Regions from separate parts of the Neobacillus sp. PS2-9 genome, predicted to be linked through region 2. Evidence: a T-box and tRNA genes for the amino acid it is inferred to sense, from the RefSeq annotation. Region 2 holds a T-box; the other holds one or more tRNA genes.
What was found. The T-box of region 2 lies ahead of leuS (leucine--tRNA ligase). A T-box ahead of a tRNA ligase gene usually reads a tRNA of that ligase, here a tRNA-Leu.

Region 1: it encodes a tRNA-Leu, which carries the amino acid that the T-box ahead of leuS (leucine--tRNA ligase) is inferred to sense. The anticodon was not compared.

Annotation. Positions count from the first base shown of each region.
Region 1 is NZ_CP133269.1:4,987,519-4,992,605, reverse strand. Features, by position in the region: gene RCG25_RS24905 (Tex family protein) at 6-2,183, shown strand; gene cmpA (cortex morphogenetic protein CmpA) at 2,365-2,478, opposite strand; gene RCG25_RS24895 (SprT family protein) at 2,575-3,048, shown strand; tRNA gene RCG25_RS24890 (tRNA-Asn) at 3,166-3,240, shown strand; tRNA gene RCG25_RS24885 (tRNA-Ser) at 3,245-3,335, shown strand; tRNA gene RCG25_RS24880 (tRNA-Glu) at 3,349-3,420, shown strand; tRNA gene RCG25_RS24875 (tRNA-Gln) at 3,488-3,562, shown strand; tRNA gene RCG25_RS24870 (tRNA-Lys) at 3,737-3,812, shown strand; tRNA gene RCG25_RS24865 (tRNA-Leu) at 3,827-3,911, shown strand; tRNA gene RCG25_RS24860 (tRNA-Leu) at 3,978-4,063, shown strand; tRNA gene RCG25_RS24855 (tRNA-Arg) at 4,124-4,200, shown strand; tRNA gene RCG25_RS24850 (tRNA-Pro) at 4,210-4,286, shown strand; tRNA gene RCG25_RS24845 (tRNA-Gly) at 4,311-4,384, shown strand; rRNA gene RCG25_RS24840 (16S ribosomal RNA) at 4,499-5,087, shown strand, end outside.
Region 2 is NZ_CP133269.1:1,296,217-1,305,597, forward strand. Features, by position in the region: gene RCG25_RS06390 (tRNA modification radical SAM protein MnmL/YtqA) at 1-709, opposite strand, end outside; gene RCG25_RS06395 (YtzC family protein) at 921-1,184, shown strand; gene RCG25_RS06400 (glycogen biosynthesis protein GlgD) at 1,199-1,378, shown strand; gene RCG25_RS06405 (hypothetical protein) at 1,731-2,555, shown strand; gene RCG25_RS06410 (NapC/NirT family cytochrome c) at 2,616-3,128, shown strand; gene RCG25_RS06415 (ammonia-forming cytochrome c nitrite reductase subunit c552) at 3,131-4,579, shown strand; gene RCG25_RS06420 (MDR family MFS transporter) at 5,070-6,260, shown strand; T-box leader at 6,707-6,927, shown strand; gene leuS (leucine--tRNA ligase) at 6,975-9,381, shown strand, end outside.

The sequences.
Region 1 (5,087 bases), 1.5 Mb from region 2:
GTTTTGTGAATGATACGGTTGTAAAAGATGATCAATTACTAAGAAAAATCGCTACTGAACAAGCAATTTCTTATAAACAAGTGAAGAGCGTCATTTCATTACTTGACGAAGGTAACACCGTTCCCTTCATCGCTCGTTACCGCAAGGAAATGACAGGAGCTCTTGATGAAGTTCAAATCCGAAATATTTTAGAGAGATGGCAGTACATACAGAATCTTGAACAAAGAAAAGAAGAGGTCCTTCGAATTATTGGGGAGCAAGGAAAACTAACGGACGAGCTCAATCAAGCTATTACAAAAGCTGAAAAGCTTCAAGAAGTGGAAGATTTATACCGCCCGTATAAACAAAAGAGACGGACAAAAGCGACAGTTGCGAAAGAAAAAGGACTAGAGCCTTTTGCGGAGTGGTTGATGACTTTTTCAAAAGAGAGTATCGAAGGAAAAGCAAAGGAATTCTTATCCGAGGAAAAACAAGTTCTCACAATTGAAGAGGCAATTGCTGGTGCGAAAGACATCATTGCAGAAATGGTTTCAGATGATGCGGAAAGCCGCAAATGGATTCGCAAAGAGACATTTAAATCTGGCACCGTTGCCTCAGTTGTAAAAGATGCGGAAAAAGATGAGAAAAACGTGTACGAAATGTACTATGAATATGAAGAACCCGTTAATAAAATTGTGCCTCACCGCACGCTTGCTTTGAATCGCGGGGAGAAGGAAGACATCCTGAAGGTATCAATCAAAATGAATGTCGATTTAATTTTGACCTACCTTTCAAAAAAATGGATTCGCAATCAACACTCTCCAGTAGCACAGGTTGTAGTAGAGGCGCTTGAAGATAGTTATAAGAGACTTATTCAGCCATCGATCGAACGCGAAATTCGTAGTGAGTTAACCGAAAAAGGGGAAGAACAAGCCATACATATTTTCTCTGAAAACTTAAGGAATCTGTTATTGCAGCCGCCGTTAAAAGGAAAAGTGGTTATCGGTGTCGACCCTGCATACAGGACAGGCTGTAAATTAGCAGTCGTTGATGAAACGGGTAAGGTATTAAAGATTGATGTAATTTATCCGCATCCACCGGTTTCGAAAACAAAAGAAGCCCGTGAAAAGTTTATTTCTATTCTGCGCGAGTATAAGGTAGAGATGGCTGCAATCGGAAATGGAACAGCTTCAAGGGAAACGGAACAGTTTGTTGCTGATATCTTAAAAGAAATGAATGAGGAAATCTTTTATTTAATTGTGAATGAAGCGGGGGCTAGTGTGTACTCTGCCTCTGACATTGCTAGAGAAGAGTTTCCTAATTTCCAGGTTGAAGAAAGAAGTGCTGTTTCTATAGCAAGACGTTTGCAGGATCCGCTTGCCGAGTTGGTGAAGATTGACCCGAAATCAGTGGGTGTTGGTCAGTACCAGCATGACGTAACGCAAAAACGTTTATCCGAATCACTCCATTTTGTCGTTGAGACAGCAGTTAACCATGTAGGTGTAAATGTAAATACTGCTTCTTCCTCCTTGCTACAGTATGTGGCAGGTCTTAATAAAACAGCTGCAAACAACATTGTTAAGAAGCGTGAAGAGGAAGGGAAATTCACCAGCAGGGTTCAATTAAAGAAAGTCCCTCGTCTAGGTGCAAAAACTTATGAGCAAGCGATTGGTTTCTTAAGGGTATTAGATGGGAAGCAGCCGCTAGACCGCACGGGCATTCATCCAGAGAACTATGATGAGGTTAAGAAGTTATTATCAAAGTTAGGCTTTACAACGGATGACTTAGGAACGGAAGCATTAAAAGTCGCACTTAGCGGACTTGATCTAAAGTCTGTTTCTGAAGAGTTATCGATTGGTGAGTTAACCTTAAAGGATATTATTGATGCTTTAGTCAGACCTGAACGTGATCCACGTGATGATTTACCAAGACCACTACTGAAAAAAGACGTTTTAAAGCTCGAAGACTTGAAGGCGGGAATGGAGCTTCAAGGTACAGTTCGAAATGTCGTTGATTTTGGTGCGTTTGTAGATATCGGCGTGAAACAGGATGGCCTTGTTCACATATCTAAGCTAAGTAACCGCTTTGTCAAACATCCACTAGATATTGTTTCTGTTGGTGACGTAGTAACGGTATGGGTAGATTCAGTTGATATGAAAAAAGGCCGAGTGGCGTTAACGATGCTGCCGCCGTCAAAACAATAATGAAAAAAGGAAACACTGCTTTTTTATATAATAAGAAAGGACAAACTCGACTTCGAGAATTGTCCAGCTCCAGCGCCTAGCCCCTCGGGTCAAATAACCTTCGGCAATAAAAGTCAAAGAGCGACTTTTTTTGCCGAAGAACATTTGCCTGTCGGGGCTGACCAAGGCGCTTGCGCATTTCTTATGAGTAGTGTTTTTTTCTGTAAAAAAACCAGCACTGGTTTAATAGTTTGATCTGGTAGCGGTCCTTCTCATAGAAAGCCCTTTTCATTTGGTTTTGCAACCAATTTGGCATAATGAAACCTCCCGAAAAGTTCGTCACCATTAATGGTATAAACAATATATGCTATAATAGGTTGTCACGTTCGCAATAAAAGGGGTGAAAGGTAAAATGACCGAGCAGGAATTGCAAATATTAGTCGAAAAGATTTCTTATGAGTCATTTGGAAAACCTTTTTGTCACCAAGCGACCTTTAATCCGAGATTACGGTCTACAGGAGGAAGATATCTACTAGGGACACATAATATAGAAATCAATAGAAAATATTTAGAGCAGTTAGGGGAAGATGAGCTAATCGGCATAATTAAACACGAGCTTTGTCATTATCATCTTCATCTTGAGGGGAAAGGTTATCAACATAAAGATGCAGACTTTAAGGCTATGTTAAAAAAAACAAAAGCTCCTCGATTCTGTTCTCAGCTCCCGGATAAAAAGGTAAAACGTTCAGCGAAAAAACTCCTAATATACCAGTGCTCCAATTGCGAGATCACCTATACAAGAAAAAGAAGTATCAATACCAGCAGATATGTATGCGGCAAATGCCGAGGCAAGCTTGTGAAAGCTAAGGAAATAATAGTAGGCTAGAGTGAAAAATCTGTAATTAAATTTTATCTAAAATCTATGTTGACTTTCTGTTGAACCGTCATTATAATGTAAAGAGTCGACAGGGCAAACACCTTGTTGAAACGAAATAATCAATATTCCGCAGTAGCTCAGTGGTAGAGCTATCGGCTGTTAACCGATCGGTCGTAGGTTCGAGTCCTACCTGCGGAGCCATTATGGGGAAGTACTCAAGAGGCTGAAGAGGCGCCCCTGCTAAGGGTGTAGGTCGGGTGACCGGCGCGAGGGTTCAAATCCCTCCTTCTCCGCCATAATATATTTTATGGCCCTTTGGTCAAGCGGTTAAGACACCGCCCTTTCACGGCGGTAACACGGGTTCGAATCCCGTAAGGGTCATCAGGGACGGGGAGTGACATTGACTCATTTCCTGTTTTTTAATCTTTATAGTTACTTCTTATAATATTGGGCTATAGCCAAGCGGTAAGGCATCGCACTTTGACTGCGACATGCGTTGGTTCAAATCCAGCTAGCCCAGCCATTTTTCTTTAATGAGCCAATTGCTCAGTTTTAGATGAAATGAGCCATTAGCTCAGTTGGTAGAGCAGATTGCTTACTGCATTGATAAGCTTCTGCGACAATCTGCGAAAAAGTACGGAAGTTCTTTTGAGCATCTGACTAAGGGTTATTAAAGATTAGTGAAACATCTTAGTATGAGCCATTAGCTCAGTTGGTAGAGCATCTGACTTTTAATCAGAGGGTCGAAGGTTCGAGTCCTTCATGGCTCACCATTTTAACTAAATATGCGGGTGTGGCGGAATTGGCAGACGCACCAGACTTAGGATCTGGCGCCGCAAGGCGTGGGGGTTCGACTCCCTTCACCCGCACCAACCAAACATTTCCTCTTGAAATAGAGTAGCTATCGTGTTATGATTGTTTTTGTCGCTAATTATAATGCGGTCGTGGCGGAATGGCAGACGCGCTAGGTTGAGGGCCTAGTGGGGGCAACCCCGTGGAGGTTCAAGTCCTCTCGGCCGCACCAAAAACTTTATTGACAAACTAAACTGGGTATGATATACTTTGAAAGTTGATTTTAAAAGTTGCGCCCGTAGCTCAATTGGATAGAGCGTCTGACTACGGATCAGAAGGTTATGGGTTCGACTCCTTTCGGGCGCGCCATTCTTATTACGGGAAGTAGCTCAGCTTGGTAGAGCACTTGGTTTGGGACCAAGGGGTCGCAGGTTCGAATCCTGTCTTCCCGACCATTTAACAAACTTTAATAATTATATGCGGGTGTAGTTTACTGGTAAAACCTCAGCCTTCCAAGCTGATGTAGTGGGTTCGATTCCCATCACCCGCTCCAAAACTTGTTTCGAAAATTGTTCTTTGAAAACTAAACAAACAAAAACGTCAACAAACAAAAAAATATTAGTTTCTTATGAAACTAAGCCAACGTAACAAAATGAGCTAATCAACTTTCTTGGAGAGTTTGATCCTGGCTCAGGACGAACGCTGGCGGCGTGCCTAATACATGCAAGTCGAGCGAACCACTTCGGTGGTTAGCGGCGGACGGGTGAGTAACACGTGGGCAACCTGCCTGTAAGACTGGGATAACACCGGGAAACCGGTGCTAATACCGGATAATCCTTTTCTCTCATGAGGAAAAGCTGAAAGTCGGTTTCGGCTGACACTTACAGATGGGCCCGCGGCGCATTAGCTAGTTGGTGAGGTAACGGCTCACCAAGGCGACGATGCGTAGCCGACCTGAGAGGGTGATCGGCCACACTGGGACTGAGACACGGCCCAGACTCCTACGGGAGGCAGCAGTAGGGAATCTTCCACAATGGACGAAAGTCTGATGGAGCAACGCCGCGTGAGCGATGAAGGCCTTCGGGTCGTAAAGCTCTGTTGTTAGGGAAGAACAAGTACCGGAGTAACTGCCGGTACCTTGACGGTACCTAACCAGAAAGCCACGGCTAACTACGTGCCAGCAGCCGCGGTAATACGTAGGTGGCAAGCGTTGTCCGGAATTATTGGGCGTAAAGCGCGCGCAGGCGGTCCTTTAA
Region 2 (9,381 bases):
CCATTGGTGTGCCTTTTAAAAGGTGAAGCAAGTGGATCTTAATCCCTTGTACATCAAGTTTTGCAACTTCTCCTGCCGTTTCCATCATCATGTCATACGATTCAAGTGGCAGCCCATTAATAATATGGGAACAAATACGAATCCCGTGCTTCCTTAATTTATTAACGCCATCGATATAACATTGGAAATCATGGGCTCGATTAATAAGAGCCGCCGTTTGTTCATGGACCGTTTGTAGGCCAAGCTCCACCCATAAATAGGTTCTCTGATTTAATTCTGCTAGATATTCCACGACATCATCCGGGAGACAATCTGGACGAGTGGCGATTGACAAGCCTACGACACCCTCCTGCTGTAGAACTCTTTCAAATTTATCACGGAGAACGGCAACGGGTGCGTGGGTGTTAGTGTAAGCCTGAAAATAGGCCATATACTTGCCGTCTTTCCATTTAGTGTGCATTTTCTCTTTGATATCAATGAACTGTTTCTCAAGGTCATCCGCACGGTTTCCTGCGAAATCACCAGATCCAGAAGCACTACAAAAAGTACAACCGCCATGAGCAACGGTACCATCACGGTTTGGGCAGTCAAATCCGCCGTCTAGTGCCACTTTAAATACCTTGTGCCCAAATTGGTTTCGCAGGTGGTAATTCCATGTATGGTATCGCTTATCATCAACAGCATAGGGAAAAGGTTTAGTCTGAATCATATCAGTAAACCTCCTTGTTAAAGAATTTCCACTCAATAAATTGAATAAGATAGAAAAATTTTAACATGAACTCAAGAGCATATCCAATTGAAATTCTTTCATACAAAATTGCCAGCATTTATCAAACTGGTTGTGTTATAGGAAAAAGAAACAAGAACAAAATAAGAAATGAAGCAGTGTGCTTGCTTCAAAATAAAGGGGGTTCTTTTACATGGCTACTCGTGAATCAATGGATAATCTAATGCAGCAGTGTGAGGATGCGCTTCGATATGCTGAGGATCAATATAAGCAAAGCAGCCTTCAAGAGCATTATAATGACGATGATTACACAAAAGCATTACAACAGCTAGAAGAAACCTATCAGGACATTGCAAAAATGGCACATAGTGCGAATTCACAACAGCGTGAACAACTCCATCGAATGAGATTGCAGCTACAGCAGATTCAAAACTCAATGATCCTTGAAAGTCATTAAGAGGAGGAGAAATCTTGAAAAAACGTTCAAAACAACAAAACCCTGAGCAAAAAACTCGAAATGGAGTAAATAATCAAGACGTTGAGCTTGGTCAGGATTTCGATGTGGTTAAACAATCCAAAAAGAAGTACGAAAAAACTGGCGGCCAGCCAGTGAAGTCTAAATTCCACCAAGAAAAAAATCAATCCTCCTAAAAAAAAATAAGAAGAGGCCGACAAAAAAGTCTGCCTCTTCTTTTCGTTAAAAGAGCCCCTTAAACCCCTTCTATATAAATTTTTCAACGAAAACACCTTGAAAATAGAAGAAAAATCCCGTTCACACATTAGAAACAACTGGGTTTTGATGTGTGATGTAGGTCACAGATTGGGTGTGTTTAACATGGTTTAAATAAGGTATGGATTATAAGATTCCATTCCAAAACCTCCACTTTCTGTTAGGAGACCAAAGAGTTTGAGGACGGTCACCTAACAATTTTTCAAACATACCATGTGAACATGTTCACAAATCATCCACATTTTTTACCAACCGATCCTGAGAGGAGTAACAATGAAAAAGTATCTATTTTTCCTAAGTATGTTCTTCGTCCTAATGTTTCCAATGAATGGCTATGCAGAAAATCAAGGTGTTTTAAGCATGGAAGAACTGTCGATACATATCATGCCGGAGTATGCGTATCACCCAAATGATCAAAAAAAGAACCATGCCCCACTATTAATCGGCTATCAAGGGACTATGGTAAACAACTCAAAAGGGCCCCAAAAAGGTCAAATCGAAATTCCGCTGCCAACTAAGGAGAAGAATTTTCGAATTGGCTACGTGGCAGATTACTCAATTAATTTAAGCAAGGCGTATGAGATTGAATATGTGCTAGATCGTGAAAAAGAGACCATTTCCTGGACTACAAGTGAAGAAATAGGTCCAAATGAACGATATAAATTCGTAATTGAATTTTTTACGGATAGCTTAATGGTTAAAAAAGAAAAGAAGTCATTAGCGTATGACTTTAAAAGTTTTGCTGATATTGGACTTCTTAACATTTCCTTTACCCAGCCCGAAAAAGCAAAGAATATGAAGCTTACGCCAGCTCCAGAAGAGAATCAGAATCATGTTGAAGGAGATAAAACGTTATCTTATCTTTTCCAAGATGTGAAAGCAGGGGACGGGAAAGAATTCAAACTGAAGTATGACCGTAAAGAAACGAAACCAACAACAGAACTAAATGATAATGCAGTAAACATAGATGAAAAGAAAGAGACGAAGAATGCCACACATCTGGCCGTTGGCACATTTGGTGGAATAACTGTCCTTTCAGCAGGGATCTTGGCCATTCTTTTAAAGAAAAGAAAAAGAAAACAATCTACCGGGAATTAAGGTACGTAAGTACTTTAATAAATAAAAAAGAGAAAAAAGAATTCTATGGGAGGTGAAGAGATGTTCAAAAAGCTTTTAAAAATCAACAAAAAATTTCTATTTGTAGTCGTACTTCTAATCGGTGTCCTTCTATCACTCACAACAGTAAAGACTATGGCATATCTGGATTCACCAGGTTTCTGTCAAAACTGTCATACGATGAAGAATGTATACACATCATTCATGGACTCTACTCATGCAGAACTTCAATGTAATGACTGCCATTTACCGCACAAGAGTGAAGTAGGAAAGTTATTTTTTAAAGGTCGAGCAGGGATGACTCATGTGTATTACAACTCACTAGGAACAGATGATATCCCGAATGTCATTGAGGCCACAGACCGTACGATGAAAGTAATCAATGAAAACTGTGTTTCCTGTCACAAGAGTACCATTACTAATGTGTCTCATGACGCGAAGGATAGTTGTGTCTCCTGTCACAAAACAGTACCACATGGGAAAGGCTTTAAAGATGACCACTATAATAAGCCACCTAAATCAGGAGAATTATTAGAAAATAAGGGAGGATTTTAATAATGGGAAGGTTCCGATATGGGGCATATCTTTTCCTGCTTGCATTTGTACTATTGATCACTGGCTGTGGCACTGAATCCAGTGATCAAACAGCAACCGCTGCAGGTAAAAAGACAACTGGCCTCTCAGCAGATGAAATTAGTAATGAAGCATTCAAAGACTTATTTCCGCTACAGTACAACAGTTATAAGAAAAATGAAAAGATGGAAGATACAACATACGGTGGCTCTGTCAAACGCAGCAAGTATGATGAGGATAAAGAGCCATTGCTGCCGATTTTGTTTAATGGTTATGGATTTGCAACCGAGTATAACGAAGAGCGTGGGCATACGTATGCATTAGAAGATATTCGTAATATTAAACGAATTACTGATAAATCTGTAGGTTCTTGTTATACATGTAAATCAACGGCTGTTCCAAAAATGATTGAGGAAATGGGCGATAGCTATTGGGGGGCCAATTTTAACAAGGATATTTGGCCAAAGGGTGAAGCGATGGGACACTCTCCAATTGGCTGCTCTGATTGCCATGACCCAAAAACGATGGACTTGCGAGTGACACGTCCTAGTTTTTATAAAGCTTTAGAAGCTAAGGGAGTAGATGTATCCAAACCAACGAAAAATGATATGCGCAGTTATGTATGTGGACAATGTCATGTGGAGTATTACTTTGCTTCAAAGAATAGTGAAGTAACCTTCCCTTGGACAAAAGGATTTAAGCCGGAAGAAATGTATGAATACTATAATACGATTGCAAAAGAAAACGGTTTTGAGAAGGACTGGGTAAGTAATATTTCTGGTACTCCTATGTTAAAAGCACAACATCCTGAATATGAAACACACTCATCCGGTACACATGGTAAAGCTAATGTTTCCTGTGCAGATTGCCACATGCCGTATGAACGCGTCGATGGAAAAAGAAAGATCACATCACACTGGTGGACGTCTCCACTAAAAACGATGCAAACCTCTTGCGGCCAGTGCCACGGGGACCGTGATTTAGACAAATTAAAAGATCGTGTTCTTGAGATTCAAGAGGCAAATGTTAGTGCATTACACGAAGCACAGGACGTTTCAACCACCTCTCACTATTATGTAAACAAAATGATTACTACTGGGGTAAGCCAAGAGAAAATTAAACAAGCACAGGAATTTGTACGCAAGGGACAATGGTTCTGGGATATTATTGCAGCTGAAAACTCTGCAGGCTTTCATAATCCACAAGGGTCGATGGATTCGTTACGAATCTCTATTGAGCAGTCCAATAAAGCCATCCGCTTAGCTACTGAAGAACTTGTGAAAAAAGGCGTTAACATGGATGAGCTGGATAAGGAAATTGAAAAAGTGAAAAAAGCAGTCCTGGATGAAAAGGTAAATGAGAAGAAAAAAGATAAGGCAGTAAATAGTTATTTCCCTGCTCAAGCACCTGTTGTACCGCCTGTAAAAAAATAGACTTTTCCATTAATCATCTTATTCGTCCCGCCAAGAAGGAATAAGAATGGAAAGAGCCTTAGGTAACGTTGTAGAAAACACTGTTTCTTCGTGAGAAACAGTGTTTTCTTGCGTTTATTTTGTCAAATTAATTGTGGTGAGTCAATTTTAGAGTTCTAATTTTTAGGTCGGCGGAATAAAGTGCAAAGTTGGCGGAATTCCATTCAGAGTTGGCGGAATAAACTGCAAAGTTGGCGGAATTCCATTCAAAGTTGGCGGAATAAACTGCAGAGTTGGCGGAATTCCATTCGAAGTTGGCGGAATAAACTGCAAAGTTGGCGGAATAAATCTCAACTTTGGCGGAATCTATCGAAATTCAGTGAATTGACTAGAAATCCAGCGAACATTTACCCGGTGCTGGCAATGAAAAATAATTGCACTTCCGCTGAAAAAGGAATAATATATTTCTTTGGGAATTGAAATAATAGCTAATTGTAAAGGAGCGTTTTTCATGCCACGTGCCTTATGGCTCTTAATCATCGGGATGGCAGTGAATGTAACAGGCTCTTCTTTTTTATGGCCTTTAAATACAATCTATATTCACGATCATTTAGGTAAATCCTTATCCGTTGCTGGTGTTGTCTTGATGCTTAACTCGGCAGCCAGTGTCATCGGAAACCTTTATGGCGGCAGTCTATTTGACAAAATAGGCGGCTATAAATCTATCATTTTGGGAATTGGTATTACGCTCGCTGCGCTGATAGGCCTGACGTTTTGGCATGGCTGGCCAGCATATATTGTGTTTTTAACCATCATTGGCTTTGGTTCTGGGGTGGTATTTCCAGCAATGTACGCGATGGCGGGCACCGTTTGGGTAGAGGGCGGTCGCAAAGCATTTAACGCAATCTATGTGGCTCAAAATCTTGGGGTAGCAGTAGGAGCAGCTTTGGGCGGGATTGTAGCAGATTATTCCTTCCAGCTCATCTTCCTTGCCAATACGATCATGTATATCATCTTTCTTCTCATTGCTGTGTTTGGTTATAAAGGAATCGCTACCGCTTCAGCTAAGCCAATAAGTGACACAGATGGACCAGTTGTAAAAAACAGAAATAATCTGCAAGCATTGTTAATTCTGTGCATAGGGTACTTACTTTGCTGGGTCGCATACGTTCAGTGGTCAACAACGATTTCATCTTATACACAGGAAATCAACATTTCGTTAAGTCAATATAGCTTGTTATGGACAATCAATGGTGCCATTATCGTTTTAGGGCAGCCACTCTTAAATGGGGTATTGAAGCGACTATCATCCTCACTGAAGCTTCAAATGCTTATCGGGATTGGTATTTTTATCGTTTCGTTTATTGTTGCAGGAAAGGCAAATGCTTTTTCTGGACTTTTAGTTGCAATGATTATCTTAACAATAGGAGAAATGTTTATCTGGCCTGCTGTACCGACCGTTGCCTTTAACCTTGCACCTAAAGGACGCGAAGGCTTCTATCAAGGAATCGTCAACAGCACTGCCACCGGCGGAAGGATGATTGGACCTCTGCTTGGAGGAATAATCGTAGACATTTACGATATTTCAGCCCTATTTATCGTCCTTATAGGACTATTCGTCATTGCAATCGTAACCACTTTGATCTATGACCGCACTTTAAAAACAAAAATGGTGTCAGGCACCATCCATGGACAAATGTAGGAGTTTGTCCATCCCACCTGGACAATTGGACAAAGGAGCCGGTCTCCTTTGTTCTTTTTATATAATTCTGTCCCATCACAGTCCTTGAATAATGTGGTATTTTTTATGGAGAATTGGGTGTAGTTTAGTAGTTTGCAAGTAAAATGTGGATAGTGACGAGTAAAGTGAGAAGGTTGACGAGTAAAATGAAAAATAGACGAGTAATCATGGATTTAGACAAGTAAACCTCCGAAAGTGACAAGTAAGAAAGGAAGAAATAAAAAAAGGTAACTTTAGAGGTACTTCAAGAGGCAATCAACACATAATTTGAAAAGGAATATACCTGATCCAGGCCTAAATGTCTTTTTATAGTTTAAATCGGTGGGATTTGGTCAATTCTGAAATTAGGCTATGTTTACTTGCATACTTATGATAAATTTAATACAATAACCGTAATACTTCATATTGAAAAGACAGTGACTAGGAGTAGTAGTGGTCCATACCCGTACGAAGAGAGTTGACGGCTGGTGAAAGTCAACCGGGTACATCATGAACTCGCCTTTGAGTTGCAAACATGAAGGAACAGTAATGTTTGCCGTATTCCGCGTTAAGGATGAATGAAGTGAGTGCATAAGCACTAATGTGGGTGGTACCGCGGGAAGATACATACAATCCTCTCGTCCCTTTTTGGGATGAGGGGATTTTTTATTTTTATCTAGCTAGGAGGAAAGCAGTATGAGTTTCGATCATCAACAAGTCGAAAAGAAATGGCAAAAGAAATGGGAAGTAGAAAAAACATTTAAAACAAGTGAAGAATATGATAAACGCAAATTCTACGCGTTAGATATGTTTCCATATCCATCAGGTGCTGGCCTACACGTTGGACACCCTGAAGGTTACACAGCAACCGATATTCTTTCACGCTTAAAGCGTATGCAAGGCTATAATGTCCTTCACCCAATGGGATGGGATGCATTCGGTCTACCAGCAGAACAATACGCATTGGATACAGGGAACGATCCGGCTGAATTTACGGCAAAAAATATCAATACCTTCCGCAGACAAATCAAAGCATTAGGATTCTCCTATGATTGGGATCGTGAAGTGAATACGACTGACCCTGAATACTATAAATGGACACAATGGATTTTCTTAAAACTTTACGAAAAAGGCTTAGCCTATATTGATGAAGTAGCCGTAAACTGGTGTCCTGCACTTGGAACCGTCTTGGCTAATGAAGAAGTCATCGATGGTAAGAGTGAGCGTGGTGGCCATCCAGTAGAGCGCCGCCCAATGAAGCAGTGGATGTTAAAAATCACAGCTTACGGTGACCGCTTATTAGAAGATCTTGAAGAACTTGATTGGCCAGAAAGCTTGAAAGAAATGCAGCGCAACTGGATCGGACGTTCAGAAGGCGCTGAAGTAAACTTCCAAATTGACGGACACGAAGAAACGTTTACTGTATTCACCACTCGTCCAGATACATTATTCGGTGCAACCTATGCAGTTCTTGCTCCAGAGCATTCCTTTGTTGATAAAATTACAACAGCAGAACAGCGTGCGGCAGTGGATGCATACTTAGATAAGGTGAAAACGAAGAGTGACCTTGAGCGTACAGACCTTGCGAAGGAAAAAACGGGTGTCTTCACTGGTGCCTATGCCATCAACCCAGCGAATGGTGAGAAAATGCCTATCTGGATTGCCGATTATGTATTAGTAAGCTATGGAACAGGTGCAATCATGGCAGTTCCTGCACATGACGAGCGTGATTTTGAATTTGCGAAGGAGTTCAATTTACCAATTAAACCAGTAGTAGCAGGCGGCGATGTAGAAAAAGAAGCATATACTGGTGACGGTGAACACATCAATTCTGAGTTCTTAAATGGTTTAAACAAAGAAGAAGCCATTTCAAAAATGATTGCTTGGTTAGAAGAAAAAGGAATCGGAACAAAGAAGGTAACCTTCCGTTTACGCGATTGGTTGTTCAGCCGTCAGCGTTATTGGGGTGAGCCGATTCCAATTATCCACTGGGAAGATGGCACAATGTCTGCTGTTCCGGAAGATCAGCTTCCATTGACATTACCAAAAACAACAGATATCAAACCATCTGGTACAGGAGAATCTCCATTAGCCAATATTGAGGATTGGGTAAATGTAGTTGACCCTGAAACAGGTAAAAAAGGCCGCCGCGAAACAAATACCATGCCACAATGGGCAGGCAGCTGCTGGTATTACTTACGTTATATTGATCCGAAAAATGATCAGGCACTAGCTTCCCAAGAGAAGTTAAACCACTGGCTTCCTGTTGATATCTATATTGGTGGTGCCGAGCATGCCGTACTTCACCTGCTTTATGCGCGCTTCTGGCATAAGTTCTTGTATGATATCGGAGTGGTACCAACAAAAGAACCATTCCAAAAGCTATTTAACCAAGGAATGATTTTAGGTGAAAACAATGAAAAAATGAGCAAATCAAAAGGAAATGTTGTGAATCCGGATGATATTGTAAGCAGCCATGGTGCTGATACACTTCGCTTATATGAAATGTTTATGGGACCACTTGATGCATCGATTGCGTGGTCAACGAATGGTTTAGACGGATCACGTCGTTTCCTTGACCGGATTTGGCGGTTGATGGTAGAAGAAAATGGAGGGTTAAATCCAAAAATCCAGCCAAATGAAGAAGCATCTAATTTGGAAAAGGTTTATCATCAGACCGTGAAAAAAGTAACTGAGGATTACGAGGGCTTACGTTTCAATACTGCTATTTCTCAAATGATGGTATTCATCAATGAAGCCTACAAAGCGACTGTGCTTCCAAAGGATTATATGGAGGGATTTGTTAAAATGCTATCACCGGTTGCTCCGCATATCGCGGAAGAGCTTTGGGAAAAACTTGGTCATAGTGGTGGAACTATTTCGTATGAAGCGTGGCCAGCCTATGATGAAGCGAAGTTAGTAGATAACGAAGTGGAAATTGTAATCCAGGTAAATGGTAAGGTAAAAACAAAGCTTATGGTACCAACTGATGCAAGTAAGGAAGCGTTGGAAGGAATTGCGATGGATGATGATCGAGTGAAAGAGCAAATCGAAGGAAAAACCATTCGCAAGGTGATTACCGTTCCGGGTAAACTTGTAAACA